2 regions of the Pararhizobium sp. O133 genome follow, and region 2 is predicted to be linked to the other one. Evidence: predicted binding sites of a transcription regulator. Region 2 holds the regulator's gene; the other holds the start of a gene.
What was found. The regulator LexA, encoded in region 2, represses DNA repair genes until DNA is damaged. The targets are predictions, from matches to a motif close to TGTTCNNNNTGTGTTCNG.
Positions count from the first base shown of each region.

Region 1 (15,192 bases), 410 kb from region 2:
AGCGCAAGGATCTGGCGATGGTAACGGAAGCCGTGCGTCGTGCCATCCGCAGCACCGCCAACGAGGTCTGGGGCAAGAAGCCGGTCGTCACGGTGTTCGTCAACAGGCTTTGATAGCGCCGATATCTGCTAGGTGGGTGTCCAGGAAACGACAGCGCGAAAGGCAATCCATGCTCGGACGTGTCAATCACATCGCTCTTGCCGTGCCGGATCTCGATGCGGCGGCTGACCGTTATCGTTCGATGCTCGGCGCGTCGGTAACGGAGCCCGACGCATTGCCGGAGCATGGCGTGCGGGTCGTGTTCGTCACGCTCGACAACACCAAGGTCGAACTGCTGGAGCCTCTCGGTGAAGACTCGCCGATCGCGGCCTTTCTCGTCAAGAACCCGTCCGGCGGCATGCACCATATCTGCTACGAGGTTGCCGACATCCTGACGGCGCGCGACAGCTTGATCGCAGCCGGGGGGAGGGTGCTCGGCAGCGGTGAGCCGAAGATCGGCGCCCATGGCAAGCCGGTGCTTTTCCTGCATCCGAAGGATTTCTTCGGAACGCTGATCGAACTGGAACAGGTGTGACAGATAGGCGCGTTTGTTCGACGCGCGTGAAAGGTCTATAAGGTCTCATCTTACCGAAGAACTGTTCGCTCAGCCTTCATCACGAGAAAACAAGATGCCGTTTTTTTCCGTCTTCGCGATCTATTTCATCATCTGGTGGCTGTCGCTGTTCATTGTCCTGCCGATCGGTCTGAGGACGCAGGCCGAGGAGAACGAGGTGGTGCCCGGCAGCGTGGAAAGCGCACCCGCGCGCTTCCGGCCCCTGAAGATTTTCCTGGCGACATCGGTGCTGGCGGCGATCATCCATTTGGCCTGGTACATCGTTTCCGTCCGCTTGGGCTACGGCATTGATGCTATCCCGCACTTTGCTCCGAAATTCTATTGATCAAGATCAGTGTTTCGTTTGCGACGCCCATTGATGTGATAGCGACGAATGACGCGAAGTCAGGTTCCAGCGGTGATGTACGTGCCACATATTTGACACGATTAAGGAGTGCGGGATGGTCCTGCACGTGATTTGCCGGAAAAATGTCAAAAAAAAACAAGGCTAAAAGCCTTGTTCTCTAAAGTATCGCGTGATCCTTATCCGTTTCCGGTGGCTGCGTATAAACGCGCCTAAGATCTTATCCTCCCAAGACTTGACCGCGAAATCGACAAGAATTTAATCTCCCTGCCTCTTTTGTGAGCCAAAACTAGCTCAAACATTATGCGTTGTCATCTGATTTTTTTGCATTTTTGCTACAGTTCGGCAAAATTTTTCCATTGACAACTTCCAGCGAAATCCTGTTACTACCGTGCCTTTTTGACGCAGATCGCGCTCCCTTTCCCACCTTGAGAAGTCCGCTGCCGTAAGGTCTGGGGACCGCGAAGATCACGGGTTTTCTTCCTGCCTCGAAGCGTTTAGAACGCGTGAGCGCGGTACGTCCTTCTTTCGGAATCAACTGGCCGGATCATCGCGGCATACAGTCAAACGGCAGTGTCCGGTTCGCGCCGATAGCAAGCGTGACTGGTCTGCAAGCTCAACGTTATTTCGCCCGATTCCAACGATAGTGCGAAGTGCTTCTCAGTTCTGGAACCCATTCATGCGTCTGTCCCGCTTTTTCATGCCCATTCTGAAGGAAAATCCCAAGGAAGCGGAGATTGTCTCGCATCGGCTGATGCTGCGCGCCGGCATGGTGCGGCAGCAGTCCGCCGGCATCTACAGCTGGCTGCCGCTCGGCAAGCGCGTTCTCGACAAGGTCAACGCGATCATCCGCGAGGAACAGAACCGCGCCGGCGCCATCGAGCTTTTGATGCCGACGCTGCAATCGGCCGAACTCTGGCAGGAAAGCGGGCGCTACGAGGCCTATGGCAAGGAAATGCTGCGCATCAAGGACCGGCAGGACCGCCCGATGCTCTACGGCCCGACCAACGAGGAAATGGTCACCGATATCTTCCGGTCCTACGTCAAGTCCTACAAGGACCTGCCGCTGAACCTCTATCATATCCAGCTGAAATTCCGCGACGAGATCCGTCCGCGCTTCGGCACGATGCGCTCGCGCGAATTTCTGATGAAGGACGCCTATTCCTTCGACCTGACGAAGGAGGGGGCCATCCACTCCTACAACAAGATGTTCGTGGCCTATCTGCGCACCTTCGATCGCCTCGGCCTGCGCGCCATTCCGATGCGGGCCGATACCGGCCCGATCGGCGGCAACCACAGCCATGAATTCATCATTCTCGCCGACACCGGCGAGTCCGAGGTCTTCTGCCACAAGGATTTCGTCGATTTTGACATTCCGGCCGTTGATACGGATTTCGACAGCGTGACGGGCCTGGAAAGCGTCTTCGACATGTGGACGTCTCTCTATGCCGCTACGTCGGAAATGCATGACGAGGCAGCCTTCAACGCCATTCCCGAAGGTGAGCGTCTTTCGGCTCGCGGCATCGAAGTCGGTCACATCTTCTATTTCGGCACGAAATATTCCGAGCCGATGGGCGGCAAGGTGCAGGGTCCCGATGGCAAGGAGCACACGGTGCATATGGGCTCCTACGGCATCGGCCCGACCCGTCTGGTGCCGGCCATCATCGAGGCCTCGCATGACGAGAACGGCATCATCTGGCCGGCTTCCGTGGCGCCGTTCGATGCTGTGGTCATCAACATGAAGTCCGGTGCTGCCGCCTGCGACGCGGCCTGCGAAACCATCTATGCCGCGCTCAACAAGGCTGGTCTCGATACCCTCTATGACGACACGGACGACCGTGCCGGTGCCAAGTTCGCGCAGGCCGACCTGATCGGCGTGCCGGTGCAGATCATTGCCGGCCCGCGCTCCGTCGCCAATGGCGAGGTCGAACTCAAGGACCGCAAGACGGGCGCCCGCGAAACATTGACCATCGAGGCTGCCATCAACAAGCTGACCGCCGCGAAATAAGGGACCAATAAATGAGCGCCGCGACGCTAGAGCAGGAAAAGACGGCGACATCCCAGTCGCCGTCGAGCCGTGCATTCTCGACATTTGAACGCATGGTGGCCTGGCGCTACCTGCGCTCGCGCCGCAAGGAGGCGTTCATTTCGGTGATCGCCGGCTTTTCCTTCATCGGCATCATGCTCGGCGTCGCGACGCTGATCATCGTCATGGCCGTCATGAACGGCTTTCGCACGGAACTGATCTCGCGCATCCTCGGCATCAACGGCCATATGATCGTCCAGCCGCTCGACGGCCCGCTCGACAATTATGCCGACCTCGCGACGAAGTTTTCCGGCGTCACCGGCGTCACCATGGCGATCCCGATGATCGAGGGCCAGACGCTGGCCTCCGGTCCGAGCGGCGCCGGAACGGGGGCTTTGGTGCGTGGCGTGCGTGCCGAAGACCTGACCAAGATGAAGGCGATCTCGGACCACATTACCGCCGGCGACATGGTCGGTTATGCGTCTGGAACTGGTGTTTTGATCGGCAAGCGCATGGCGGATCAGCTTGGCATCACTGCCGGCGGCACGATTACCCTGGTTTCTCCGGAAGGCGACATCACCCCGATGGGCGTCAATCCGCGGGTCAAATCCTACACGGTTTCGGGCACGTTCGAGCTCGGCATGTCGGAATATGACGCCTCGATCATTTTCATGCCGCTCGAGGAAGCGCAGCTCTATTTCAACGCGCCCGGCATCGCCCAGTCGATTGAACTGTTCGTCACCAATCCGGACCTGGTCGATGACCTGCGCCAGCCAGTGGAAGACGCCGCTGGTCGTCAGGTGCTGATCAGCGACTGGCGCGACCGAAACAAGACCTTCTTCTCGGCACTTGCGGTCGAACGCAACGTCATGTTCATGATCCTCACCCTGATCGTGCTGGTGGCGGCGCTCAACATCGTTTCCGGCCTGATCATGCTGGTAAAGGACAAGGGCAGCGACATCGCCATCCTGCGCACCATGGGCGCGACATCGGGTGCGATCATGCGTATCTTCTTCATGACGGGGGCCGCGATCGGCATCGTCGGAACCTTTGCCGGCGTGCTTCTCGGTGTCATTGTCTGCCTGAACATCGAATCCATCCGCCAGTTTTTCTCCTGGCTCTCGGGTGAAACGCTCTTCAACCCGGAACTCTATTTTCTCAGCCAGCTTCCGGCCGACATGAACCCGGGCGAAACCATTTCCGTGGTCGCCATGGCCATCGGCCTTTCCTTCCTCGCCACGATCTTTCCGGCCTGGCGCGCCTCGCGCCTCGATCCGGTTCAGGCTCTGCGCTACGAATAACTAAGGATTACCGACACGATGAATGCGCGCGTGGCACTGCAGCTTACCGGCGTCGAACGGCATTACAGCCAGGGTGACGAGACCCTGACGATTCTGAAAGGGGCGAACTTTTCCCTCCATGGCGGCCAGACCGTTGCACTCGTCGCGCCCTCCGGCACCGGCAAGTCGACGCTTCTCCATCTGGCGGGCTTGCTTGAGCGTCCGGATGGCGGTGAAGTGCTGATCAACGGCCAGTCCTGCGGCGAACTCAGCGACCAGCAGCGTACGTCGATCCGTCGCAACGACATCGGCTTCGTCTACCAGTTCCACCATCTGCTGCCGGAATTCACCGCGGTCGAGAACATCATGATGCCGCAGCTGATCGCTGGCCTCGCCAAGGCCGAGGCGCGCGAACGGGCCGCAGCCCTGCTCGATTACATGCGCATCGGCCACCGGGCCGAACATCGCCCCTCCGAGCTCTCCGGCGGCGAGCAGCAACGCGTCGCCATCGCCCGCGCCGTCGCCAATGCACCGCTGGTTCTTTTGGCCGACGAGCCGACCGGCAATCTCGATCCGGAAACGGCCGGCTACGTCTTCGAGGCGCTGGAAGCCCTGGTGCGCCAATCCGGCCTCGCGGCCATGATCGCCACGCACAATTACGATCTTGCCGCGCGTATGGACCGCCGCGTCACGATCGAGGACGGCAAGGTCGTCGAACTCTAACCAGTTTGAACAGCTCCTGCTATTTCTGGCAGGCCGTCTGTCCCACGTCGTCGTTCCAGTCCTTGAGGAAGACCAGCCTGCCGGTGACCGCCACAGAGCGGCCATTGCTCTTTCCCTTGCCGGTGAGGACATTGAAATCGCAGTCCGACATATTGTCGGGATCGAGCGTGTCGTAAGACGTATAGGTATAACCGGCAACGACGAAGTCGAAGTTGCGATAAGCAACGGTCAGCTTCTGTTCCCAGCGGTCGCGCCCCACCGCATCGTTGTGCGAAGTGATCAGGATCGAGCCGTTGGGCAGGGCAGTGATCGAAGGCACCTGTCCGGCCATCGCCAGGTGTCCCCAGATCTTGTTAGGCGCAATCGTCTTCAGCGTCAGCGCGCCGGTATCGCCGTCATTGAGGTAGATGTAGACGGCATTGTCCTCGTCGCTGTCGGCGTCGGGCGCGACCAGCATGGCGAGGTCCACATTGCCGTCCTTGTCCCAGTCGCCCGTGGCGGCTGAAAGGATACGTTCCGGGTCAATTGCGTCCGCAGCCGATACCACCTGTGCGCTCAGTCCAAACAGCGCCGTCAGGACGGCCAGCGACATCTTCATTCGTAATCTCCCCTTTGTGATCGGCGCAGACTAGCCAGCCGGTTTGTCGCCGTCCAGACGGTTTACCGGCCTCAAGGCGGAGAGGGAAATTGTTTACCATCCCGCAGCCGTCCATCCGTCGATCCGAATTTGCTGCTTGACGCGTGAACATAAATAGAACATTAAAAGAACATAACGAAAAAGGAGCCCCGCAATGACCGACTTTATTCGTGACCTCGCAGCGTTCACCTCCGTCGCAATGTTCATCGCCAGCTTTTCCATCATCATGATGGGCATGTGATCTTGTTTTCAGACCGTCGAATCTTCTTCCGGCTTTTCGGACTGGCGACTGGCACGTGACCCGGGCCTGTGGACAATCCATCCGGTGGTTGAAAAAGCGGCCCCGGGCCGGATGAATTCTGGACATCGGCGAACGGAAACAGGATATCCTCGGGCCTTCACGGGAATCGAGGTATGCCATGGCGGATGCGGTCAACGACAAGCAGCGGGATAGCGGCGCCTCAGGTGGTGCTTCCCCGCAATTCGTCCATCTTCGCGTCCATTCGGCCTTTTCTCTGCTCGAAGGCGCCCTGCCGGTCAAGAAGATCATCGGCAAGGCAGTGGCGGACGGCCAGCCGGCGATCGGCATCGCCGACACCAACAATCTGTTCGCAGCGCTCGAATTCTCGCAGAAATGCATGGATGACGGCCTGCAGCCGCTGATCGGCTGCCAGTTGTCGATCGACATGGGCGATGAGGGCGAGGCGGAGAAGCGTGGCCATGCACAGCATCTGGCCAAGCTTCCGTCGATCGTTTTGATCGCCGCCACGGACGCGGGCTATGTGCGCCTCGTCGATCTCGTCAGCCGTGCCTATCTCGGCGGCGAGGGCAATCAGTCGGTGCGCATCGCACTGTCCTGGCTGCAGGAAGACGGCGCGGAAGGGCTGATCGCGCTCACCGGCGCGTCCGGCGGCCCCATCGATATGCCATTGAAGTCGGGCCATCCGGCAGTGGCCGAAGCGCGCCTCAAGGCGCTGGCCGAGGTGTTCGGCGACCGTCTCTATGTCGAAATCCAGCGCCACGGCAAATATGATCGCCGGCATGAAAATCGGGTCGTCGATCTCGCCTACAAGCTCGAATTGCCGATCGTCGCGACCAACGAGCCGTTCTTTCCATCGCCAGCGGAATTCGAGGCCCATGATGCGCTGATGGCGGTGGCGCACAATGCCATGGTCTCCGACGACAGCCGCTTCCGCCTGACGCCCGATCATTACCTGAAGAGCCGCAAGGACATGGCGGCGCTGTTTGCCGATCTGCCGGAAGCGCTGGAAAACACGATCGAGATCGCCAGGCGCTGCTCCTTCGTCTTGAAGACGCGCGGGCCAATCCTGCCGCGCTTTACCGGTGCGTCCGACGATCCCAAGGAAGCCGAGCGCGCCGAAGAACTGGAACTTCGCCGCCAGGCTGTCGAAGGCCTGGAGCAGCGCATGAGCAAGCTCGGCCTGTCTGGTGGCTATACCGAGACCGACTATCGCGAACGGCTTGATTTCGAACTCGGCGTTATCGAGAAGATGAAATTCCCCGGTTACTTCCTGATCGTTGCCGATTTCATCAAATGGGCGAAACAGCAGGATATTCCGGTTGGTCCGGGCCGTGGCTCGGGGGCGGGCTCGCTGGTCGCTTATGCTCTGACCATCACCGACGTCGATCCTTTGCGCTTCTCCCTGCTGTTCGAACGCTTCCTCAATCCGGACCGCGTCTCGATGCCCGACTTCGACATCGACTTCTGTCAGGACCGGCGCGAAGAGGTGATCCGCTATGTCCAGCGCAAGTATGGCCGCGAGCAGGTGGCGCAGATCATTACCTTCGGATCGCTGCAGGCACGCGCCGCGTTGCGTGACGTCGGCCGCGTGCTCGAAATGCCCTATGGCCAGGTCGACAAGATCTGCAAGCTGGTGCCGAACAACCCCGCCAATCCGACCCCGCTCTCCAAGGCGATCGAGGAAGAGCCGCGCTTTCAGGAGGAGGTCGACAAGGAGCCGGTGATCGGCCGGCTGCTCGACATCGCCCAGAAGATCGAGGGGCTCTACCGCCACGCTTCGACCCATGCCGCCGGCATTGTCATCGGGGACCGGCCGCTGTCGCAACTGGTGCCGATGTACCGCGATCCGCGCTCCGATATGCCGGTCACCCAGTTCAACATGAAGTGGGTGGAACAGGCGGGGCTCGTCAAGTTCGACTTCCTCGGTCTGAAGACGCTGACGGTTCTCAAGGTCGCCGTCGATTTCATCCGCAAGCGCGGTATCGAGGTCAATCTCGAAGCCTTGCCGCTCGATGATCAGAAGACCTACGAGATGCTGTCCAAGGGCGACACGGTCGGTGTGTTCCAGGTGGAAAGCGCCGGCATGCGCAAGGCGCTGATCGGCATGCGGCCGGACTGTATCGAGGATATCATCGCGCTGGTGGCGCTCTATCGCCCAGGCCCGATGGAAAATATTCCGACCTACAATGCCCGCAAGCATGGCGAGGAGGAAATCGAGTCGATCCATCCGATGATCGATCACCTGCTAAAGGAAACCCAGGGGGTTATCGTCTACCAGGAACAGGTGATGCAGATCGCCCAGGTTCTGTCCGGATACTCGCTTGGCGAAGCCGACTTGCTGCGCCGCGCCATGGGCAAGAAGATCAAGGCGGAAATGGACAAGCAAAGCGAACGCTTTGTCGATGGCGCCATCAAGAACAGTGTTCCCAAGGCACAAGCCATCAACATTTTCGAACTGTTGGCCAAGTTCGCGAACTACGGCTTCAATAAGAGCCACGCGGCGGCCTATGCCATCGTTTCCTACCAGACGGCCTATCTGAAGGCGCATTTCCCGGTCGAGTTCCTGGCAGCGTCGATGACGCTGGACATGTCGAACACCGACAAGATCAACGACTTTCGCCAAGATGCGATGCGGCTCGGCATCTCCATCATTCCGCCATCGGTCCAGACCTCGTTCCGCCGCTTCGAGACCGGCGAGAACCGCATCTACTATTCGCTGGCCGCTATCAAGGGCGTCGGCGAAGCGGCGGTCGATCACATCGTTGCCGTGCGCGGCGACGAGCCCTTTGCCGATCTCGAGGATTTTTGCCTGCGGATCGATCCGAAACTTCTGAACCGCCGCGTCTTCGAAAGCCTGATCTGCGCCGGTGCCTTCGATTGCTTCGGCTTCGATCGTGCGGAGCTTGTCGGCGGCCTTGACCGCGTTCTCGGCTTTGCCCAGATCGCCCAGGCCAATAAGGTCAGCGGCCAGAGCGACATGTTCGGGGCAGGGGCGGCCACCGGACCGGAAAGGATCAGCCTGCCGCCCTATTCGCCCTGGCTGGCGTCGGAAAAGCTGCACCGCGAATTCCAGGTTCTGGGCTTCTATCTCTCGGCCCACCCGCTCGATACCTATAACGAACTCCTGAACAAGATCCGCGTCCAGACCTTCGGCGATTTTGCCGCATCGGTGAAGAAGGGGGCGACAGCAGGGCGCCTTGCCGGCACGGTGACGTCCAAGCAGGAGCGGAAGACCCGCACCGGCAACAAAATGGGCATCATCGCCTTTTCCGATTCCTCCGGCCAGTTCGAGGCCGTGCTGTTTTCAGAAGCGCTGAACCAGTATCGGGATTTGCTGGAGGCCGGCAAATCGCTGGTCATGACGGTGCAGGCGGAAGAGCGGCCGGAAGGCATCGGCCTGCGCATCCAGACGCTGCAATCGTTGGAAGAGCGGTCGTTGCAGATGCAGAAGGCGCTACGCGTCTATGTGCGCGACAGTGGCCCGTTGCGTTCGGTCGCAACGCATCTCAACACGCGCGGTGATGGCCTGGTGTCGTTCATCGTCATCAAGGACAATGGCCAGCGCGAGATTGAGGTCGAGCTCAACGAGAAATATCGCATCTCGCCGGAAATTGCCGCGGCGCTCAGGACCGCGCCGGGCGTGATCGACGTCGAGCTTGTCTAACCGCGGTTAGTCGCGGCTGTCAGGATTTCGGCGTGTGGGTGATTGTGACGAAATCGGTGCCGTCGCCGGTTTCCTGACCCAAGCCCATGTCGGATATGGTCAGCGATGAGCCTTCCGAGAGCAGGCCGTCGATGCGCTTGCGGACATCGTCGGGGATGATGATGCGGGCGAGCACGCGCTGCGTCACGTTGAACGCCATCGCATCCTCCTGAAGCGTGATGCCGAGCCGCTTCTTCATCGGGCCGGGCAGGGTATTGTCCAGCGCCATGCCGAACCATTCGCCCTTGCCGGTTGCCGGATCCATGTTCTGGAACTGCAGGAAATGCGTGCCGAGCGCCATTTCCGGCTTGTCGATGACGACAGGCGTTTCGAACAGCGGCTCGAAATCGCGGCGCACCAGAAGCTGGCCGTTCGGCGGCTTGCCCTTGCCGGTCTTCAGGTAGAGCGCCTCGACGAAAGCCGGCGTGATCTTGCCGTCCATGGTGAGTTTTTCCGCCGTCTGGAATGCCTTGACGGCTTCCAGCGTCTGCGCGCCGGCATAACCATCGGCAACGCCTGCGGCATAACCGAGCTGGTTGAGCAACTGCTGGATGTCGAGCGTCACCTCCCGGTGGCCGCGATGGGTGATCAGGATGCGGATCGGTGGCTTCTTCTCGATTTCTAAGGCGGCGGTCTTTGTCGGGTCCGTTTCGTTGGTCGCCACTTCCACGGTTTGCGTGTGAACTTGCGACACGCTCGGCCGCAACGTCGCGTCCGAGAGCAGGGCCGGCTCCTCCGCCTGCGGCTGGAACAGGAATGGATCGGAGATCACGATGGGCGTCAACTGCCGGTCGGAGACCACCACATGCAGGCCGCGCCCCGTCATCGTGAACAGTTGCCTTGCGAAGTCGTCGGGCAAACGCACGCAGCCGTGGGAGGCGGGATAGGCCGGTACATGGTTCGAGGCATGCAACGCGATGCCCGACCATGTCAGCCGCTGCATGAAGGGCATCGGCGCGTTCGAATAAATGTTCGACTTGTGAAAGCGGCGCTTCTCGAGGATTGAGAATATGCCCGTTGGCGTTGAATGGCCGGCCTTTCCAGTGGAGACGTTGGATGTCGCCACGACCGTGTTGCCGTCATAGACGACAAGCGATTGCTGGTCCTTGGAAACGATGATCTGCAGCGGCGCCTGATCGCCGGCAGCAAGTGCTGTGCTTGCATGAAGCGCAAGGGAAAGGCCGATACCGAAGGCGAAACGCAGAACCATGGGAACACCCGGACGCAAAACATCAGACAGAAATTGAAGATGAGCCTAGCCTGCGAGATTTAACGAAGCTTTGCTGTTTCGCACGGAACACGAATGCATGTCGCGCAAAAGCGTGCAGCGGTTTTGCCAAAACGACATGCTTGAGAATGTGAAGCCGGCTACTTTCTGCGACCCTTGCCGAAGGTGTAGCCGGTTTCCACCGTCGCCTTGCCGAACTTGTCGCGAAGCATGTTGATCGCGGCCTCTGCCGCCGCCCGCCGGGTCGCCTGCTCATCGACAAGGTCCGGCGGATCTGCAAGGTCGGGATCGGACAGGTCGGAAACGCCGATGCCGATCAGGCGGAATTTCGTGCCGTCGGTTTCCTTGTCGAGCAACTGCATGCCGGTGCGGAAGATGCGGTCGGCAAGCCGGGTCGGGCTGTCGAGCCGGCGGTTACGCGTGCGGATCTTGAAATCGGCCGTCTTCAGTTTCAATACCACAGTCTGGCCGGCAATATCGCTCTTGCGCAGGCGGTGCGCCACCTGTTCGCTCAGCCGGCGCAGATGGGCGACGAGATCATCATAGTCGCAGAGGTCGTCGTTGAAGGTCGTTTCAGACGACACGCTCTTCGCCTCGCCATTGATTTCCACGGCGCGTTCGTCCTGTCCGCGCGACAGGCGGTAGAGGCGCTGGCCCATCGTGCCGTAGCGCTTCATCAGGTCGGTTTCCTCCATTGTCTGGAGTTGGCCTATGGTGCGGATGCCATCGCGCTCCAGCGTCGCGGCAAAGGCCTTTCCGACGCCCCAGATCAGCGTCACCGGTCGTTCCCTCAGGAAGTCCTGAGCCTCGGCTACCCCGATCACGGAAAAGCCGCGCGGTTTCTGCAGGTCGGAGGCGACCTTGGCGAGGAATTTGCAGTAGGACAGACCCACGGAAACCGTGATGCCGATCTCCTGTTCGACGCGGCGGGCGAATTTCGCCAGCGTGCGGGCCGGGGGATCATGATGCAGGCGCTCGGTGCCTTGGAGTTCCAGGAAGGCCTCATCGATCGACAGGGGCTGCACCAGCGGCGTCAGTTCCTGCATCAGCGTGCGGATCTGCCGACCGACGCGCACATATTTCTCCATGTCCGGCTTGATGACGATGGCCTGCGGACAGGCTTCCAGCGCCTTGAACATCGGCATGGCCGAGCGCACGCCGTGGATACGGGCTATATAGCAGGCCGTGGAAACGACACCACGCTTGCCGCCGCCGATGATGACAGGCCTGTCGGCAAGCTCCGGATTGTCGCGTTTCTCCACCGACGCATAGAAAGCGTCGCAGTCGATATGGGCAAGGGTCAACTGGTAGAGTTCGTCGTGATAGAGCAGGCGCGGGCTGCCGCAGGCGCGACAACGGCGGATATCGGCCGGCTGCCCCTTCAGGCAACCCCTGCAAAAGCCCGGATGGTGCTGCGCGTCTGTTTGCATCGATCGGAACAAAAGTTGAACATTTTCACGCTACCTCGTAACATGCCGAGTCTCAAGGCGTGTGATCCTCAATCTCGCGCGCTGTCCCGGGAAAGGTTCGCTTGAACAAGATATCCACATATCAGATGACGGCAGGCCAGACGCTAACGCAACAGATGCCTACGGATGATTTCCGCCGTCTGCGCCCAGCCTTCCGCTGTCATGATGCCGTCGCCGGGCGGCGGGGCCATGGCCCGGAATTCCGCATTGGCCATCAGGTTGATCAACAGGCAATCCGGCGCGCAGGCGCGCACCGACTGAAGATTGCGCAGGATGTCGTCGATGAAGATCAGCGGCACGTCGCGGGCGTCGTGCAGACGCTGGATGATCGGTCCCTTCGGCTCCTCGCTCGCCAACAGCGGATAATGCAGCCCGTGCCGGTCGAGCAGAGCGCGTCGCATGGCGGCATGGCGCGGCGCCATGGCGGTCAGGAAAACGATGTCGGCGTTCTTGGCAAGGTCCGCCAGCGTCTCGACAACTTGGTCCGCCGGTGTCTGCCACTGATCTTGCTGCCTGAAGAATTCCTCGAGAAACGTGCGGGTCTGCGTCTCGCTGACCGGCTCGCCGTTCTCGATCGCGACGATATTGCCATGCAGCTTGAAGGAGCGCGGCAGAAGGTCGTGGCCGGACGAATTGAGGAAGTTGCGCAGGGGGGTGAGGAATTCCAGCACCACTTCGTCGATGTCGCAGACGATCAGGGGGCGGGCGATCAGGCTGATATGGCCGAAATCGAGCGTGTCGCTCACGATCAGAAGTCCCCGGAATCGTCGGGGCCGGACAACATCATATGGGCGCGCACCACGGCTTCGGGCTTTACGCCGGTCGTCTCGCAGAAGGCGAGCAGAGTCGGTTCGTGTCCCATCAGGAAATCGACGACACCGGCGAGAAAGTTGGGATCGGCGGCGGCGTTGCGCAGGGACGAGACATCGGTGCCGGTCAGCGCCAGGAAGCGCTCGAGCAGTTCCGGTTCGTTGGCGAGCCATGCGAGGATTGAGATTGCTGTTTCTTCCGCCGGGGTCACGCCTGTTTCATCCTTGTCGCATCGTAGCGATTTTTTCGCTGAATATTACCTGTTTTTCAACCAAATAGCTTTAGCCTCAGGTTTCCGGCAGCCGGTGAAAGCATCCGCGCGCAACTTATAGGGAAGCGGTTGGCTTGCAAGCCGGAACCGTAGACAAGGGAACGAAATGCCCAAGCAGGTGATGATTGTTGAAGACAACGAGCTGAACATGAAGCTCTTTCGTGACCTGATCGAGGCGTCCGGTTACACCACCATCCAGACCCGCAACGGTATGGAAGCCCTTGATCTTGCGCGTAAACACCGGCCGGACCTGATCCTGATGGACATCCAGCTTCCGGAGGTCTCCGGGCTCGAGGTGACCAAATGGCTGAAGGAAGACGATGAATTGCATGTCATTCCGGTGATCGCCGTCACGGCGTTCGCGATGAAGGGGGATGAAGAGCGGATTCGGCAGGGCGGCTGCGAGGCCTATGTCTCCAAACCGATCTCCGTTCCGAAGTTTATTGAAACGATAAAGACATATCTGGGCGACGCGTGACGTGTCGCCGAGGCGGTTTTTCACCGCCTGGAAACAACGTTTGTGCATGGGCGATCGTGAAAGCTGAACCCGCTTCCCGTCTCATGTGCGTTTTGGCAGGATAGATTGCATGACCGCGCGTATTCTTGTCGTCGACGACATACCGGCCAATGTGAAGCTGCTCGAAGCCCGGCTGGTGGCGGAGTATTTCGACGTGCTGACTGCTGCCGACGGTTACGAGGCGCTGGCGATCTGCGAGAGGCAGCCGCTCGACCTGATCCTTCTCGATATCATGATGCCGGGCATCGACGGCTTCGAGGTCTGCGAGCGCCTGAAGGCGAACCCGCGCACCGCGCATATTCCCGTCGTCATGGTGACCGCACTCGATCAACCGTCCGACCGGGTGAGGGGCCTGAAGGCCGGCGCCGACGATTTCCTCACCAAGCCCGTCAACGACATGCAACTGATGTCGCGCGTGAAAAGCCTGGTGCGGCTGAAGAATGTCAGCGACGAACTGCGCCTGCGCTCCGAGACCGCCCACAGCGTCGGTCTGCAGGATCTCGCCTTGAGCGACCGCCCGGACGAATTCGGCAATGTCCTGCTGGTCGACGGTCGCGGCAGTTCGCAGGAGCGCATCACGCGCGCCCTGAAGCCGATCGCCGACGTGACCGCCATGTCTGATCCGCAGGCAGCCTTGTTCGAGGCAGCCGAAAACAGCTTCGACCTGGTCATCGTCAATTCGAATTTTGACGACTACGATCCCTTGCGTCTCTGCTCGCAACTCCGCTCGCTGGAGCGCACGCGCTACATTCCGTTGCTGATTATTGCCGAGCAGGGCCATGACGACATGATCGTGCGGGCGCTTGATCTGGGCGTCACCGACTATCTGATGCGGCCGATTGATCCCAATGAGTTGGTTGCCCGCAGCCTGACGCAGATCCGCCGCAAGCATTGCAACGACCGTCTGCGCGCCAGCGTCAAGCAGACCATCGAACTCGCTGTCACCGACGGCCTGACGGGCCTGCACAACCGTCGCTACCTCGACAATCATCTGAAGCTGCTCATCGATCGCGCCGTGGCGCGCGGCCGGCCGCTGTCGATCTGCATCACCGATATCGATCGCTTCAAGAGCGTGAACGATACCCATGGGCACGACGCCGGCGACGAGGTCCTGCGCGACTTCGCCCACCGCGTCCGCTCGACCGTGCGCGGCGCCGATCTTGCCTGCCGGTTCGGCGGCGAGGAGTTTGTCGTCGTCATGCCGGATACGCCGGCGGATGCGGCTGCCGCGATTGCCGAGCGCCTTCGCACCATTGTCGAGGACCGGCCCTTCGCACTTCCGAACTCGGACACGGCGCTGTCGATTACCG
Region 1 covers NZ_CP196426.1:3,262,981-3,278,172, reverse strand. Annotated here, with positions in the region: gene ACST81_RS15720 (ribonuclease J) at 1-113, shown strand, start outside; gene mce (methylmalonyl-CoA epimerase) at 170-574, shown strand; gene ACST81_RS15710 (DUF1467 family protein) at 669-938, shown strand; gene proS (proline--tRNA ligase) at 1,636-2,964, shown strand; gene ACST81_RS15700 (lipoprotein-releasing ABC transporter permease subunit) at 2,976-4,283, shown strand; gene ACST81_RS15695 (ABC transporter ATP-binding protein) at 4,302-4,985, shown strand; gene ACST81_RS15690 (hypothetical protein) at 5,005-5,583, opposite strand; gene dnaE (DNA polymerase III subunit alpha) at 6,042-9,548, shown strand; gene ACST81_RS15680 (L,D-transpeptidase family protein) at 9,568-10,791, opposite strand; gene ACST81_RS15675 (DNA polymerase IV) at 10,956-12,245, opposite strand; gene ACST81_RS15670 (hypothetical protein) at 12,389-13,030, opposite strand; gene ACST81_RS15665 (DUF3572 domain-containing protein) at 13,033-13,305, opposite strand; gene ACST81_RS15660 (response regulator) at 13,472-13,843, shown strand; gene ACST81_RS15655 (PleD family two-component system response regulator) at 13,953-15,192, shown strand, end outside.
Region 1: the regulator LexA is predicted to act here: its motif matches at 5,749-5,766, upstream of dnaE (DNA polymerase III subunit alpha).

Region 2 (15,192 bases):
CTCCAATCAGGTTTGGAGGACGCGGCATGAACGTCCACGCAAAATTCCAACCGAATCCGAACGGCAAGCCTTTAGAAATTCACCATATCAGCGTTGTGGTTCCGCAACAGGAACGCGAGGTGCATATCGACGATGTGTCGCTCGACGCGTCGACGCTCTGGCATCTTCTCGACAACCTCGAAAATCGCATGGGTGATGAAGACGGGCAGGAAGAATCTGCGCTGCTGGTTCGGCTGGCCGTGCAGTTGGCTCGGCAACTCGACCTCGACCTTCGCGCGTTCTCCGGTGCGCTACCGCCTAGCAACTAGTTTCCATCTGCCGTTCCCGCATGTCCGGCAGGTTTCCCCTTCGCACTCCTCTATGGCGAAGGGGCTTTTACAAGGCGGCCTCACCACCCGCAGAGCGCGATTGTCACCAACGCCTACGGGCGCCCGCAAGGGAGCAATCGCTGGCCGTCATCCTGAGAGGGGTGGCGGCTCTTATCTTGCTGAAGTCCGCGCGTGAGCACGTCCCCACTGGCGCCTACTGAGAAGTCACGTCTTGAAAAATGACTGCCTTTCGTTCCACGTCCTGCCTATCATGGTCGATGGCTAACAGACTGAGTGCACAAGCAACGAGGCCACCAATGAATATCCAGCCGTACGGCATTTCATATTCCTTTCGGTGTGGTTGTCGGCACGATCACACACCTGAATGGTTACGGGCAGCCTAAGCTTTTTGGTTAATGAGAAGCCAATGGTCGAGGCTCTTGAAATCCGCTATTTTCGCTCCGATATCGATTGCGCCAGATTGATATTGGAAGGAGGTTGCCATGCTGGCTGATATGTATTTCCACGTTCCATTGACCGTTAGCTTTCCCAGCGGACTGAAGCGCACGTTTGAGAGCCTTAACGACACAATCGACTTTCTCGAGCACGAGTGGCCACTCCGGCGCGGAGAGCGTTACCAACGAGCCTGCAAGAAATGTCGTGCTGCGCTCCTAAAGCAGACACCGGTCGCCGTTGCGCGCGAAGCTTTCGTGGCTGCCTGTCTCGAGGCCGGCTTCGCCGTGCAGGCCCTGCCGCCGTCCTGGCACCGTACTGGGCCTTCGTCACGTCCCCGTATGAGAGTTTGAATTGGAAGATCAACGCCGCCGGCCAGCCGACGGCGGCCTTTTGTTGTCTTGGCGACGATGTTCCGAATCACGTCGTCAACTGATCCGGTGGCTGCCGGGTCTGTGGGATGTGTAAAATCGTTCGAGCTGGCGTTTGATTCCCGACCATGACTGCAGAAGACGAATCGGGCAGGGGACCGACGCCGGTCTCCAAAATGAAGCGCTAAACGCCGAAACCTTATAATCCGAGGTCGGATAGGGAAATAAAGTGGGGAGAAAAAGAGGGGAAATAAGTGCCCGTTCTCAAAAACACAATGAAAACAGGCACTTATTTCAAAATCTGGCTCCCCGGGCCGGATTCGAACCGGCGACCTGTCGATTAACAGTCGAATGCTCTACCGCTGAGCTACCAGGGATCATCTGCGCCGCTGTGTGCTGCAGAAGTGAGGCTGCTAATACAAATGCTTTTTCGATTTGCCAAGCTATTTTTCAAAAAAAGTGCACAATCTTGTCTGACTGTGGAGAACTCCCCATGTGGGGGAGGCAACGCGATCCCGATTGCCGGCGAACACATGCCGCGATTTCAGCGTTGTCAACGATGCCGCGACGCGGGATCGAGCCAACAGGTGGAGTTCATGGCAGGACGGCAGAAAAAATTTGGCATCGACCCGCAGACGCATGAATTGATTCTGGGAACATGGCGCTTGCGCCTGCCGCAGTCGCGCGGGGTTCGCATCGCGCTCGGCAGCATACTCATTATCGGTGGCTGCCTTGGCTTTCTGCCTGTGCTCGGCTTCTGGATGGTGCCGCTGGGTTTCATCGTCCTCTCGCATGATCTTGCCTTCGTGCGCCGCCAGCGGCGACGGCTATCGGTTTGGTGGGCTCGCAGGCGCCAAACCTCAACCTGAACGAATGCACTATTTGTCCACGTCAAACGCCCCGCCTGATCGGGCAGGGCGGGGCTGCAAAGCACGTGCCAACGTTTATCGATCCGTACCAGTCTGCGGCGTCGGATCCTTGTCGGTCGGCGCAGTCTGCATCTGCTCACCATTCGTCGGCGTGTTGTCCACGGTACCCTGGTTGGCGGGCGCTGCCTGATCCTCGGCAGGGGCAACCTGCTGCGTCTGGGTCGCCCCGTCATTGTCGGTCGCTTCACCAAACATCTCCACCCCGGCCCAGGCGATGGCAGCCAAAAGCAGACCGCCGATCAACACCATCAACACCGGACGCCCAAGAAGACCCTGCCGCGCCTCGATACCGGTTACCCGGACCGTCCGGTTGGTATCCTTCGTCGAGACGCGATCGCCGCGTTCGTCCACATAGCCTGCCATGTCTGCCTCCTGTGTGCGGGCGATGCGCACCGCCCATTGTCGCTAGGATGTTCCTGCAACGGTCGCGACACGGCAAAAGTTCCCAAAAAGAAGCCCAAGACTGGTGAGTCTCGCGCGCAACAGCCCGCCGGCTTCATCGCCCGCGCCGAATATTGTTGGAAACATTCAAATATTTTGAGGGGGCTTGCGGAACACATATGGAACATATAGTGTTCGTTCTTGCTTTGTTTCTCGACTTTGGAGTGATCGTTCATGCTGACTCGCAAGCAACAGGAATTGCTTCTGTTCATTCACGAAAGAATGAAGGAATCCGGCGTGCCTCCATCCTTTGATGAAATGAAGGATGCTCTGGATCTCGCCTCGAAATCCGGCATCCACCGACTGATCACGGCGCTTGAGGAACGGGGCTTCATCCGCCGCCTGCCCAATCGCGCACGCGCACTGGAGGTCATCAAGCTGCCGGAAGCCTATTCGCCAAGCCTCCAGCCCAAGCGCGGCTTTTCGCCCAGTGTTATCCAGGGCAGCCTCGGCGCCTCCGCCGAAAAGCCGGCGCCTGCCAAACCTGTCGCGGCCAACAGCGATAGCGTGACGGTCCCGGTCATGGGGCGGATCGCCGCCGGCGTGCCGATCTCCGCCATCCAGAACAACACGCACGATATTTCCGTACCGATGGAAATGGTCGGGGTGGGGGATCATTACGCGCTGGAGGTCCGAGGCGATTCGATGATCGAGGCCGGCATCCTCGACGGGGACACGGTCATCATCCGCAACACCAATACCGCCAGCCCCGGCGAAATCATCGTGGCGCTCGTCGATGACGAGGAGGCGACCCTGAAGCGCTTCCGGCGCAAGGGCGCTTCCATCGCACTCGAAGCCGCCAATCCGGCCTACGAGACCCGGATATTCGGTCCCGACCGGGTGAAGATCCAGGGCAAGTTGGTGGGCCTCATTCGCCGCTATCACTGATCAGGGCAAGCTTCGACGCATTTCGGTTCACTCGCTTCAAGCAGCCGCGACGTCGGTTGGACGGTCTGGCAGGAGGTCAGGTGCACTGAGCCTTATGGGAAATGATTTGCGCGGGTTTGTGTACGACGGCTTTCGTGGTGGAGAGGCTTCTGTGGAGAATGTTCGGAAAACATCATGTCGGAAAATGAACGCGGCCGTTTTTTCGGAATTATTCTCTTGCGGTTTGTCTAGGATCATTCTAAACCGCCGCCACGGTTCGATTATTCGAGCTTGAGAGGCCTCGTGGCGGAGTGGTGACGCAGAGGACTGCAAATCCTTGTACCCCGGTTCAATTCCGGGCGAGGCCTCCAAAATTTTCCACGTAAATATAATCGGTCGGTCGTATTTACCGATTGTTTATTCTGAGCAATCGTTTCAGGTGTTCTGAAACGATGCGTCACGTGCGGCTCCACCAATTTTGACGCCATCTTCGTGGCTACGGCCGTTCTCATGACCGCAAAACGTTTCTCCAATTCCGACCGGAGTCGAAGATTGAGACATACGTTTCCATTGCCCGCCCCAAGGCGGGGTAGTCAAAGGATGAAACGATCCGATGGTCTGAGCGGACCGTATCAGCTCAATGATAATAGAAGCAGGCGCAGTCGGCCTGGCTGTCGTCCGGCGCGCTCCAGACGCGAACGGCGAGCTTCTTGGCAGTGCCGGTTTCATCCAGCCTCAGGCCGAGCAGGGATGTAGCGGCAAGCTTCGGATTGACGGCATCGATCTCGACAATGGTGCCGACCTGATGGACGCCAAGTTTCGGGGTCCAGGTAAAAAACTGCACGCTGTAATGCATTGCGTTCTCCTTTACCGCGCTTTTTTGGGGGAACTCGAACATCACAAACCGCACAGCCGACGCGACTAACCAGCGGCGAGGGCGCCGCGCAGGCGATGGGGTGGGTTCGATGACCAGCATACCATGAATTTTCTGGTTCGCTAATCCGTTTCATCAGCGATGAATCGGGACGAACGGGGGGCACTGCAGTTGAATATTGAGGTTGACGCAGGCCAGGGCACCGACGCTTCCCACCGTCATCGCGATCGTCGAGCCGATGGCCCGCCAAGGGATTGTCCGGATCGGAGTGGAGGGGATTGCGTTCCGATATCCGGCTGCAATGCCGATCGTTTAACTGTTTAAATCCGTATTCGGTTGTCTTCCGCAGGACGCAGAGCGGCTCTCAAGAGGAAACTGCCCTCACATTTTCCGTGGTCAGTATCAACGACGATAAAGTGATGCGGAATGACCAACTGTTACACGACTGTCATGTCGCTGACATAGGGTCGATTTGTACAAGGAGACAATCGATGCTGGTCAAAGCTGTAAACACTGATACCGCCCTTTTGGACGAGAAGAACGCGAAGCTCTTCGCTGCCGCGCGCAACCTCGCCAGGCACCCCTATCTCGTGCGCGAGGGCGATGTCACCGATGCGGAACTCTCGGGCGTCCTGAACGGTCTTCTCGATCTGTTCGGCGCCAAGATCGCCTAGAGCATCGTTCCCTTAATACGCCCCATTCTGTTGGCTCAAAACGGCCGATCCACAAGAAGGATGGCGCAGAGCGATGCGACATCCATCGGTCCAGCCATCCGCCGCAGTGGGCGGCCGTTTTCAGCCAACCCGAAGGGCTGGATGAATTTTGGCCACTACCGGCGGTGGCCGTCTCAACCGCAGCTTCTGCTGCGCTTTTCGCCGGCCGCCTTGGTTCTGGCCAAAATTCCTTCCAGCAGAATGGGTCGTATTAAGGGAATGATGCTCTAATCTGCCGTCCCGTATGCTTTGCAAGGAGATGGTAACCGTTTCATCTCTTTGGCGACTGTCCGGTTTTTCCTGAACTGCTGTTTTAACTGGCTTGCGCTGTGGCGACTCTTGGTCGTTCGAGCAATGCGGAGTGCGCTTGCCCGAGATACCGCGAACACTATATGCCGTTCTCGTGACAACGCGCATATCTCGAAAGATCCAGTCATGGTGAGAATTATCGGGCACAGGGGCGCGGCCAAACTCTGGCCGGAAAATACGCTTGCCGGTTTCGAGAGGGCGCTCCAACTGCCGCTTGATGGGATCGAATTCGATGTGCATCGAACAGCCGATGGCGAGCTCGTCGTCATCCATGACGGTCGAATCGACCGGACGACCAACGGATCCGGCCTTGTCTGCGACATGACGCTCGCCGAGATCAGGGCGGCGGGAATCAAGGACGCCGCTGGCCAGACGGTTCCGATGCTACGCGAGGTGCTGGATCTCTGTCGTGGCGGCGATCAGGAACTGCAGGTGGAAATCAAGACCGACGCCTATGGACGCACCTATCCGGGGCTTGCCGGTGAAATCGCCGATATGTTGCGGGAGTTCGGCATGGTGGATCGCAGTCGGCTGACCAGTTTCGTTCCGAATGTGCTCACGGAAGCCTACAGGGTTTTTCCGAGCATCCGCTACCTTGCCTCGATCAACCAGGCCAGCGCGCAACAGATGGGCGGACTCGAGGCGGCAATCAAACGTTTTGCCGCTATCCCCACCTGCGCCATGGCCATTCACAAGGACCTGCTGTCTTTTGCGCTCGATAAATGCATCGAACTCGTCGGTGGCGACAGGATCGGTGCCTGGGTGCCGAATACGCCGGACGAATTGGCTTACTGGATGCGACAGCCGATCCTGCAGGTGACCACCGACCGGCCGGATGTGGCCCTGCGCTATCGATAGGCGTCTTTCCGACCGCGCCGTACCGATCACGAAGCAAGCTTCTGGACTTCGAATGTGGTGGCATCGCCGCTGTAACGTCCCTCAATGATGTCGATTGACACGCGGGTGAACAGCTCGGCGGGCGCGTGGTCGAGATCGCCGAAAGCATGGGATCGCGTTGCCATTCGCTTTTCCCGCATCGGATCAGCGCCTGCGGCGAGTTTGACGAGTTCAAGCGTATTTTCTCCGGCCTCGTCGAGCAGGTAGCCGCCAAGCACGCTCGGATAGGCCTGCAACTCCGCGTCATCGTATTTCGAGGGATTGGTGACGAGATAGGGCTTTCCGGAATAGAGGAAATCGATGATGACGCTGGAAATATCGGAAATCAGGATATCGGCCATGTTGTAGAGGTCAATCGGGTCGGTGGCGTCCTGATGGAGCTCGCCAAGACTGCCATTGCTTCTCTGGCGCGACAGGACACGGCGGATATCACCGAGATATCGCGACGAGGCGGGATCCTTGTAGGACATCGGGTGCGGCTTGAACATGACGCGCACCGGAATATCGCCCGACATCACCTTGTCGATGATCCCGGCGGCGTGTTTCAGCGAGGAGAATTTCGCATCCTCGTGATAGCCGATCCAGGTCGGCAGATAGGCGACCGTGATCATGTCGCTTGGTTTGTCCGTCCGTGCCGGTGTGATGCGGGCAACCTGGGGGCGTCCGACGATGGCGAATTTCTCTGCCGGGATGATCACATTGTTGCGCGCATATCGGTCGATTGCCATCCGGCCGGCAACGAAGAGCTTGGAAAACACCTTCGACACCGCGCTGAAGCTCGGCGGCTTGTCGCTGTCGCCGTGGAGAAGCTGGATATGCTGGAGATCCGGTCTGCCGTTGATCAGCGCAAAATTTCCGGCGGCGTTGTTGGCGTAGAACACCGTCGTGACGGATGATGGCAGGACGAGTTTCAACTGCGGCGCCGATGACAGGATGACCGGCGTGCTGGTCAGGGCGGCAAGACCGAAGAGATGCTTGCGCTCGCGCACGATGATGAAGAAGGGAATGCCGAGCGCCTCAAGATACGGCAGCCACATCAGCACATGCGATGGCGTGTTGAGATCGAGGGCGGAAAAGTGAAAAGCGAAGCGCGGCTGGCGCAGATTGTTCGCCACCCGGGCAAAATTGAAATCGGCGACCGCCGCCTCCTTTGCATGCGCATCGAGGATCAACAGACGTGAAATATTGCTGATCGCAAACGCCAGATAGAGGGCAATCGACAGGAGCAGACCGACGGACGCGGCCGTGACCTGCAACAGGCTCAGGATGAGCGAGCCGAGAAACGAAACCGCAACAGCAATGACGAGCGCCTTGTCCATCAGCGTCAGCCCGATGCTCGCCTGGTTGTCCGCAATGCGCTCCGATCCGGCCAGAGAGTTTCGCGCGACTTCACGATAGGCGAACGTCAAGTACGTGGTCGCGACGGGCAGGGAGGCCAGGCAGACCGCCGCCAATGCATAGATAAAACGCACTTCTTGCGTCAGAGGCAGGAATGGCAAGGCCAGCAGCAGCATGACGAGCAGAGCAAGCGCGCCAGCCATCGACTTACGAACCGGCTCTTGACGGATCAGCAACAAAATATCGAAGTTCACTTTCACCTGAACTTACCTCCTAATCAAATAGGCTCTTGCGATGCTCTAAAATCGAACGGCACGAAGAAGAACGTTGGCGGCAACGCCTTTATTCATTCCTGCCGGGGGCCAGTGCGGCATCCATGGCGGATTTGAACGATGTGATCTTCACGGTAGAGGTCATGGTCGATATCAGGGCCTGCCGTTTGGGCAGGAGGCTGTCGGTATCGGTTATGTCTTCAAGTATGGCTTCAAAGTTCGAAAAGTCGGGATTGAGTACGTAGCATGCGGTCAGGAATGCGGAAGCGGTTGCCGGTGATCGCGCCAGACCGAAAATATCGGTCACGATGATCGGCTTGTTGACGGCAAGCAGATCGCCATCAACCTGTGAGAGGTCACAAAGCAGGATATCCGCCTGGTTTGTCAGCGCCTTGGCCGACATGGCCGAAGCGGTAAAGAATGTCGTCCGGTTGTCCGCCGTCGGCGCGAACTGCCTGATAGACGCACCGATTTCGGCGAAGGTCGAAGCCGAGTTCTGATCCGATTTCGCGACCGCATTGGCACGGATCAGCAATGTCGTTGGCTTTGCCCGCTTCTGCAGGCGCTGAACGATTGCCTTGCTCGGGCGGGCAGCAAGCGACCAGTCGCGATAGGGGGCACCCAGGACATAACCGATCGTCAGGCCATTGTCATCCAGAGGACCTGCAAGCGCCGGAAGCACGGTGGCGTTGTCGGGTTCGATGACCGCGATGGAAGCGAGCACGCCAGCATCCACGGCCTTCTGGGCAATCTTGTGGCTGAAGAAGAACAGGTCACTGTACATGCCGAAACTGTTCGGAAAACGAATGTTCTCGTAAGGTTTCGACGGGACGAAGTTGATCTGCTTGAGATTGCCGAAACGGACGATCTGGGTGTTTTTCGCGTTGTTATTGATTGTGACGACGGCCTTCAAGCTTTTGAAGACGAACTGTTCGATGGTGTCCATCGTGTCGGCGAGGACGATATCGGTCACACCAAGCTTGACCAGCCGGATGAAATGCGCCCGTTCCCGCACCATCGTGACAAAGGGTTGCTCGAGCGCCGACAGGCGCTGGATCCAGGCGTATACCTCCTTGGAATCCTTGGCCACAGGATCGGAGTAATAAAGCATCAGCACCGGCTGAAAGTGCTCGAAATAGGCCTTTCCGGCCTGCTGCAATCCGGCTTCCCGCCTCAGGCGTTCCGACCGGAACAGGGCCCTGAGCTTGTAGAAGACATAGACATAGACGGCATTCAGCAGGAATGCCGCAGCGGCAAGCTCGACACCGTAACCGACGAGCACAATCAGCACGAAAAGACCGATGGACGTCACGACGCAGGCAAGCCTGAGGTAATAGATGGCCCCGCGCGCCTTTGCCGTCAGCGATTCCGCCAGTGGTTCAGGGTAGGGGATCGCATAGTTCCGCGACCGCGCCGGTTTGGCCAGCATGTCCGACGTCAGATGCGCGATCGAAATAACCGCAAGCACGAGAACACCAGTCAGGCCGTAGCTTATCTGCGGCAGCGGGCCGGCGTCTCGGATCAGGAAGAGGCCAAGTCCGTAATTGACAGCGATCAGCAGGATGGACAGATTAGGAATTGTTCCAACCCATTCCCTGTCGAGCGGACCGAAGAATTTACGGCGCACCTTGCGCACCATCAGCGCCACGCCATGGAATGCCGCGGTCATCAAGAGGAAGGCGGCAACGGCTGCGTTATACGGCAACAGATCGGAACGCACGAACAGGGTGATGACCACGGCCACAAGGCACGCGAGCAGGAAAGGTGCCACAAACCTCAGCATTATCAATAGGACTCTTCGGACCAGTACGGATCTTTTCGAATGTAGCTGTCCAGCCAGTTGTATCGAAAGCTTGGCGCCGCCTCGACCAGGCTTTCATCCGAATAGGAGAAGATCACATTGCGATGACGCGCGTCGATCGACGCGATGTGGGCGACGTAGTTGGCGATCCGGCTTTTCGACGTCGGCCCGGGTTCGCCAAACGTGAAGGATTTTTGCCGGTAGAGATCAACAAGCACTGCATCGTCGGGCATGGTATTGGTCGGCTTCTGAATGACCATATGCGCGATGCCCTGCTTCAGACAGATGGCTTCCATACCGGAAATATCGACCAGCGCGAAGGAGACGGGATAAACCGTATCCGCAGGCGCAATGACCGAAGCCGTGCAGGCCAGCCGCAGCGCCAGGCGTACGCGCCAGTTCAAACCATCATCGAGCACGCGGACGGTATAGCCCTCGGCGCTCATGCGGCGCAGCGCGGACACCAGGTGGCGCAGATACTGGGTGTCGCGCATGCCGAAATTCGGATGCGGCTTTACCATGATATTGCGCAGCCCCATCTGCCGGGCGCTTTCCCGCAGCAATTCGAAGCCGAAACCGCCTTCGGCGCTCGAATAGTTTTCACCGGGGTTGCTGGTTTCCCAGGTCGGCGCATAGAGAAGCCAGCCGTCGGAGTCGATCGGCGCCGCTGCGAAATAAGGCATGGACTGGACGACGCTGTCGCCCAACCTGATCAACCGGCCGAGTTCGACCTCCCGCCGCGTAAAAATGCCGGCCTGCAGATAGCGCCGGCAAGCAAGGTCGCCCGCCACCAGCACGTAGTCGTAGAGCCGGGCGGCGGGGCGAAATGACGAAATCTTGTTGCTTTCGCCATGCAGCGCCAGAACATGCCGCAGCGACCGGTTGGACACAAGCGTGGCGTTCATCTGGGCGTTGAAGGCATAGTAGACAATGCCGGCACTGGCGTTCTGCTGCGAAGCGATATTGCGCAACGTGTTCTTGTAAATCTTGGGGCCTGCCGCACCGTTGTCCGGCACGGCATTGTCGCGCCGTGATCGCCGGCGCATCATCACCGGCATGGTTTCGGCCGGGAAGAACCCGTTCTTGAAAAACGGAAGAACCTGATCCAGCGCATTGGGCATGGGGCTATCGATGTAGAGCTGGGCGCCGGCATTGACCGGCGCCCTCAATGTTCCAACATCAGCCAGGATGTTCATGAACCGTCCTTATGTCCGTACGACGAGATTCTGGCTGTCGATCAGGCGACCGGCATCGGAAACCAGGATGGCGATGACGTCGGCAACGTCTTCCGGCTGCATGATGGTGCTCGGATCCTCGTCCGGAGCCAGCGTCTTGCGCAGGTCGGTCGCGCAGCGGCCGGGCGAGATGCAGACGACGCGGGTGCCGTAGACCTTCAGTTCCTGGCGCATGACGTCGGTCATGTTGATCAGGCCGGCCTTGCTGGCGGAATAGGTGAGCCAGCCCGGGCGGCCGTTCATGCCGGCCGTCGAGGCGATGTTGATCACCAGGCTCGGCGGATGGCCGCGCTTGATCAGGTTCTGCACGATCGAGAATGGCGCGATCAGGTTGGTCTTGAGCGTGTAGAGGAAATCGTCGATGACGATCTCGTTGATGCTTTTCGGGTTGGTGTAGCCGGCATTGTTGATGACGCCATCGACATGGATATTGCGATTCTGGAGCTCGGCCATCGCGGCGTCGAGTTGCTCGGCATCGCCGACATCCGCATAAAGCGGAATGAAGGTCTTGTTCGGGTGCTGCGCCCGCATCTCTTCGATGAAGGAATCATAATCGCTGCTCCTGCGGGCGATCGTGACAAAACAGCCAATCGAGGGCGAGGATTTCGCAAGCTTGCGGACAATGGATGCGCCGATCCCGCGCGAGGCGCCGGTGACGAGGAGAGTTTCAGTCATTTAATTTGTACCCGTTCAACACAGCTTCGGCGAAATGAAAATCGTCAGGCGTCGTAATCTTGACGTTGGTGTTCCAGCCATCCCGGTAATACACATCGTAGCCACCGACCTCGTGGCAGAGCATGGCATCCTCAGTGAAGACGAGACCTTGTTCCCTGGCCTTCTGATGCGAGTCGGCAAGGTTGGCCTTCAGGAATTTCTGCGGCAGCTGAATGTTCATAGTCGTCGCACGATCAACGCGGTCCAGCATCTTGCGGCTGACCGGATCGACGGTGCACATGGAGAAGTGGATCGGCAGGCAATAGGCCGTATTGTCATGCTGGCTGTTGATCAGCGCCGTGATGTGTTCTGGCGTGATTGTCGGTCGCGCGGCTTCATGAAGGATGACGCGATCGTTCGTCGCTGCTTCATACAGCAGGCGCGTCGATTCATGGCGCGTCGAGCCCGATTTGACCATTTTAACGCTGACTTGGCTGGCATAGGCATCGATGACTTCGCGCGTCTGCTCTTCAAAGCCGTCGGGATAGTTGATGACGATTTCGTCGATTTCCGGAACCCGAGTCGCGGCGATGATTGCATAGGCGACCATCGGATGTCCGTTGATGAAATGAAACTGCTTGGGATATTGAAGCGCCGTTCGCGAGCCGACCCCACCCGATAGCAACAAGAAACTGTATTTTTGCATTCCGACTCCGAAGAAATCCCAGCCCGCCAGACGGATTTGATAAACGCTTACGCTTGCCTTATTTATTTCACATAAGTTTTATCAAACCGTCATATTCGGGTCATGCATAGCGCTGACCCCTTAAATGTCAATCAGCAGGTCTGGGCGAAACGGAAAACTTTTGGGGTGATCCCAAAGCAAGTTAGGAGATTTGAATATTTTTGAGGCGTCTCGCCAAGTTGAGCGGCAATATTGCGAAAAACCGGTCAACAACTGGCGGAAGAGGTGGGATTCGAACCCACGGTACGGTCTCCCGCACGCCGGTTTTCAAGACCGGTTCCTTAAACCACTCGGACACTCTTCCATCCACGGCTCGACCGAATCGCGGTCGATACCGTCCCGCAAAGATCAGGGGCGGCCCTGTTCAGGAACGCTTTATAGCTTGCGGATGGCGGACGTCAACCGGGTAGCGCCGGTCTTGGGAGATGTATCGGTTCGGCACAAAAGCGACGCGATCCAGGTATGTTATCCCAAGGAATATGCCTGCGTTGGCCAGCCCGCGTGTCTGCGACGCGGCCGCCTTTATGTGCCGGTGCCGCACATATCACTGTTATCGAGCATAACTGGCCGTCGATCGGTCTTGTCCTCTTCTGATATCTATAAGTATACGTTCGATCGCCATAGAATATCATTTCGGCACAGACAAAGAAGCCATATGAATCATGTCGGTGCACAGTCCTGAGACAGAACAGATCGCAGATCGAAATTAACCTTTCATAAACCATGATTTCAATTGTTGCAGCCGCCGCGCGTTAACCATTCGCAATTTCGCCACGTTGTTGTCATGTTTAATCAACTGTTACGTTTCGTGACGCCGGTTCTTTCGCAGGGGCAACGCGCAGGAAAGTTCCGAGTACGGCTTTTACGAATGGCGATGTGGGGCACATGACTTCCAATCAGACTGCGGCTTTGGTCCTCAAGGCAATGCGTTTTGCTGCAATTCCGATGTTTTGCGTTGCCCTGACGGCCTGCGGAACCACGCAGAGCGTCAGCAAGAGCAAGCCCCGCAGCAAGGAATATTTCGCCGAGTCGATCTATGGCGTAAAGGCCAGCCCCCGCGTCGCCGACGGCAAGAACATCCCCAAGGGCGGTGGCCGCTATCAGGTCGGCAAAGCCTATCAGGTCAAGGGCAAGTGGTATCAGCCGAAGGAGGATTTCGGCTATAACAAGACCGGCATGTCATCCTGGTACGGATCGGCATTCCACGGCCGCCTGACGGCGAACGGCGAAGTTTACGACAAGTATCATCTCTCGGCCGCCCATCCGACATTCCCGCTGCCGAGTTATGCCCGCGTCACCAATCTCGAGAACGGTACCTCGGTCGTCGTGCGCGTCAACGATCGCGGCCCTTACGAATATGGCCGTATCATCGATGTGTCCTCCAAGACCGCCGATTTCCTCGACATGAAGCGCAGGGGTAGCGCCAAGGTCCGCGTCCAATATATCGGCAAGGCGCCGCTCGAGGGCAATGACATGCCCTATCTGATGGCTTCCTATGTGCAGAAGGGCGAGCGCGGTCCGAACGCCTTCCCGGAAGGCCAGATCGCAACCGGTGTCATGGTCGCCTCGAACGAGCCGCTGCGCAAGCAGGCCGGCAATCTCGGCACGCTGACGATCCCGGCCAAGTCCAATATGGAAATGGGCGTTCCGGTCAACGCGCTTGCCGAAACGGAAACGCCGTCGGCCGCTTCCGTAGCGCTGGACGCATTCGCCATGCTTCCCGAGATCGGTCCGATCCCGCGCGAGCGTCCCGAATACATTCCGCCACCGGACGGCAACATGGCCTATGCCGCGGCTTATGTGGAAGCGCGCGTGAGCGATTCCGAAACCGCCTTCGACGCCATTCTTGTGGACCAGAACCCGCTGACGCCAAAATCCATCGTCGCATATGCAAAACGTCAGGGCGCGGCACGCTGAACCACGCATGGTGATTGATCCCCGGAGAGCCGGCTGCTATGGCCGAATGACACCGGAGTTTTGAATGCGCGCACGGCTGGTTTCGTTTCTTATCCTCATTGCTGCCCTCTGTATCCCCGTGGTGACGCAGGCGCAGGTCTTCGAGACCAAGGCGAAACAGGCCTATCTCATCGATGCCGAGACCGGCACGGTCCTTTTCGCCAAGGACGAGAATGCGCCGGTTCCGCCGGCCTCGCTTGCCAAGCTGATGACCATGGAGGTCGTCTTCGATGCGCTGGCCCAAAAGCAACTGACGCTCGACACCGAATTTCCCGTTTCCGAATATGCCTGGAGAACCGGCGGCGCGCCATCGGGCACGTCGACCATGTTCGCCGCGCTAAAATCGCGTCCAAGGGTCATTGATCTCATTCAGGGCGTGACCGTGCAACTTGCCAATGACGGCTGCATTATCCTGGCCGAGGGCATGGCCGGCAGCGAAGAGGCTTTCGCCAGACGTATGACCGAGCGGGCCAAAGAGATCGGGCTATCGGCCTCGGTGTTCAACAACGCCACCGGTCTGCCGGATCCTGGGAACGTAACGACGATGCGGAACCTGGCAATGCTCGCTCGGCACATCCAGACACGTTATCCGGACTTCTTTCCCTATTATTCGCAGGCCGAATTCGAGTGGAACAAGATCCGCCAGCGCAACCGCAACCCGTTGATCGCCGCCAATATCGGCGTCGATGGGTTCGCCGCCGGCTTTGCGGAAGGTTACGGCTACGCCATGGTGGCCACCATGCGGAAGGATGGCCGGCGCGTGTTCCTGGCGCTTGGCGGACTTGCCAGCGACAAGGAGAGGCTGGAGGAAACGCGCAAGATTCTCGACTGGGCGATGCGTGCGTTTGAGAAGAAGCGGCTGTTTGCCAGCGGAGAAGTGGTGGGCGAGGCCAGCCTCTATGGTGGCAACGCATCGCATGTGGAGCTTGTGACGAGCGAACCGGTCGATGTACTGGTCCCGGTCAACAATCCCGAGCGCCTGTCGGCCAAGGTGATGTATCGCTGGCCGTTACCCATGCCTGTAGAGGC
Region 2 covers NZ_CP196426.1:2,856,281-2,871,472, forward strand. Annotated here, with positions in the region: gene ACST81_RS13670 (hypothetical protein) at 1-30, shown strand, start outside; gene ACST81_RS13675 (hypothetical protein) at 27-308, shown strand; gene ACST81_RS13680 (DUF982 domain-containing protein) at 812-1,114, shown strand; tRNA gene ACST81_RS13685 (tRNA-Asn) at 1,435-1,509, opposite strand; gene ACST81_RS13690 (hypothetical protein) at 1,729-2,001, shown strand; gene ACST81_RS13695 (hypothetical protein) at 2,077-2,424, opposite strand; gene lexA (transcriptional repressor LexA) at 2,677-3,390, shown strand; tRNA gene ACST81_RS13705 (tRNA-Cys) at 3,667-3,740, shown strand; gene ACST81_RS13710 (hypothetical protein) at 4,007-4,225, opposite strand; gene ACST81_RS13715 (hypothetical protein) at 4,735-4,917, shown strand; gene ACST81_RS13720 (glycerophosphodiester phosphodiesterase family protein) at 5,392-6,123, shown strand; gene ACST81_RS13725 (CDP-glycerol glycerophosphotransferase family protein) at 6,150-7,760, opposite strand; gene ACST81_RS13730 (hypothetical protein) at 7,843-9,555, opposite strand; gene ACST81_RS13735 (hypothetical protein) at 9,558-10,769, opposite strand; gene ACST81_RS13740 (SDR family oxidoreductase) at 10,779-11,483, opposite strand; gene ACST81_RS13745 (IspD/TarI family cytidylyltransferase) at 11,476-12,168, opposite strand; tRNA gene ACST81_RS13750 (tRNA-Ser) at 12,422-12,511, opposite strand; gene ACST81_RS13755 (septal ring lytic transglycosylase RlpA family protein) at 13,093-14,124, shown strand; gene ACST81_RS13760 (D-alanyl-D-alanine carboxypeptidase family protein) at 14,189-15,192, shown strand, end outside.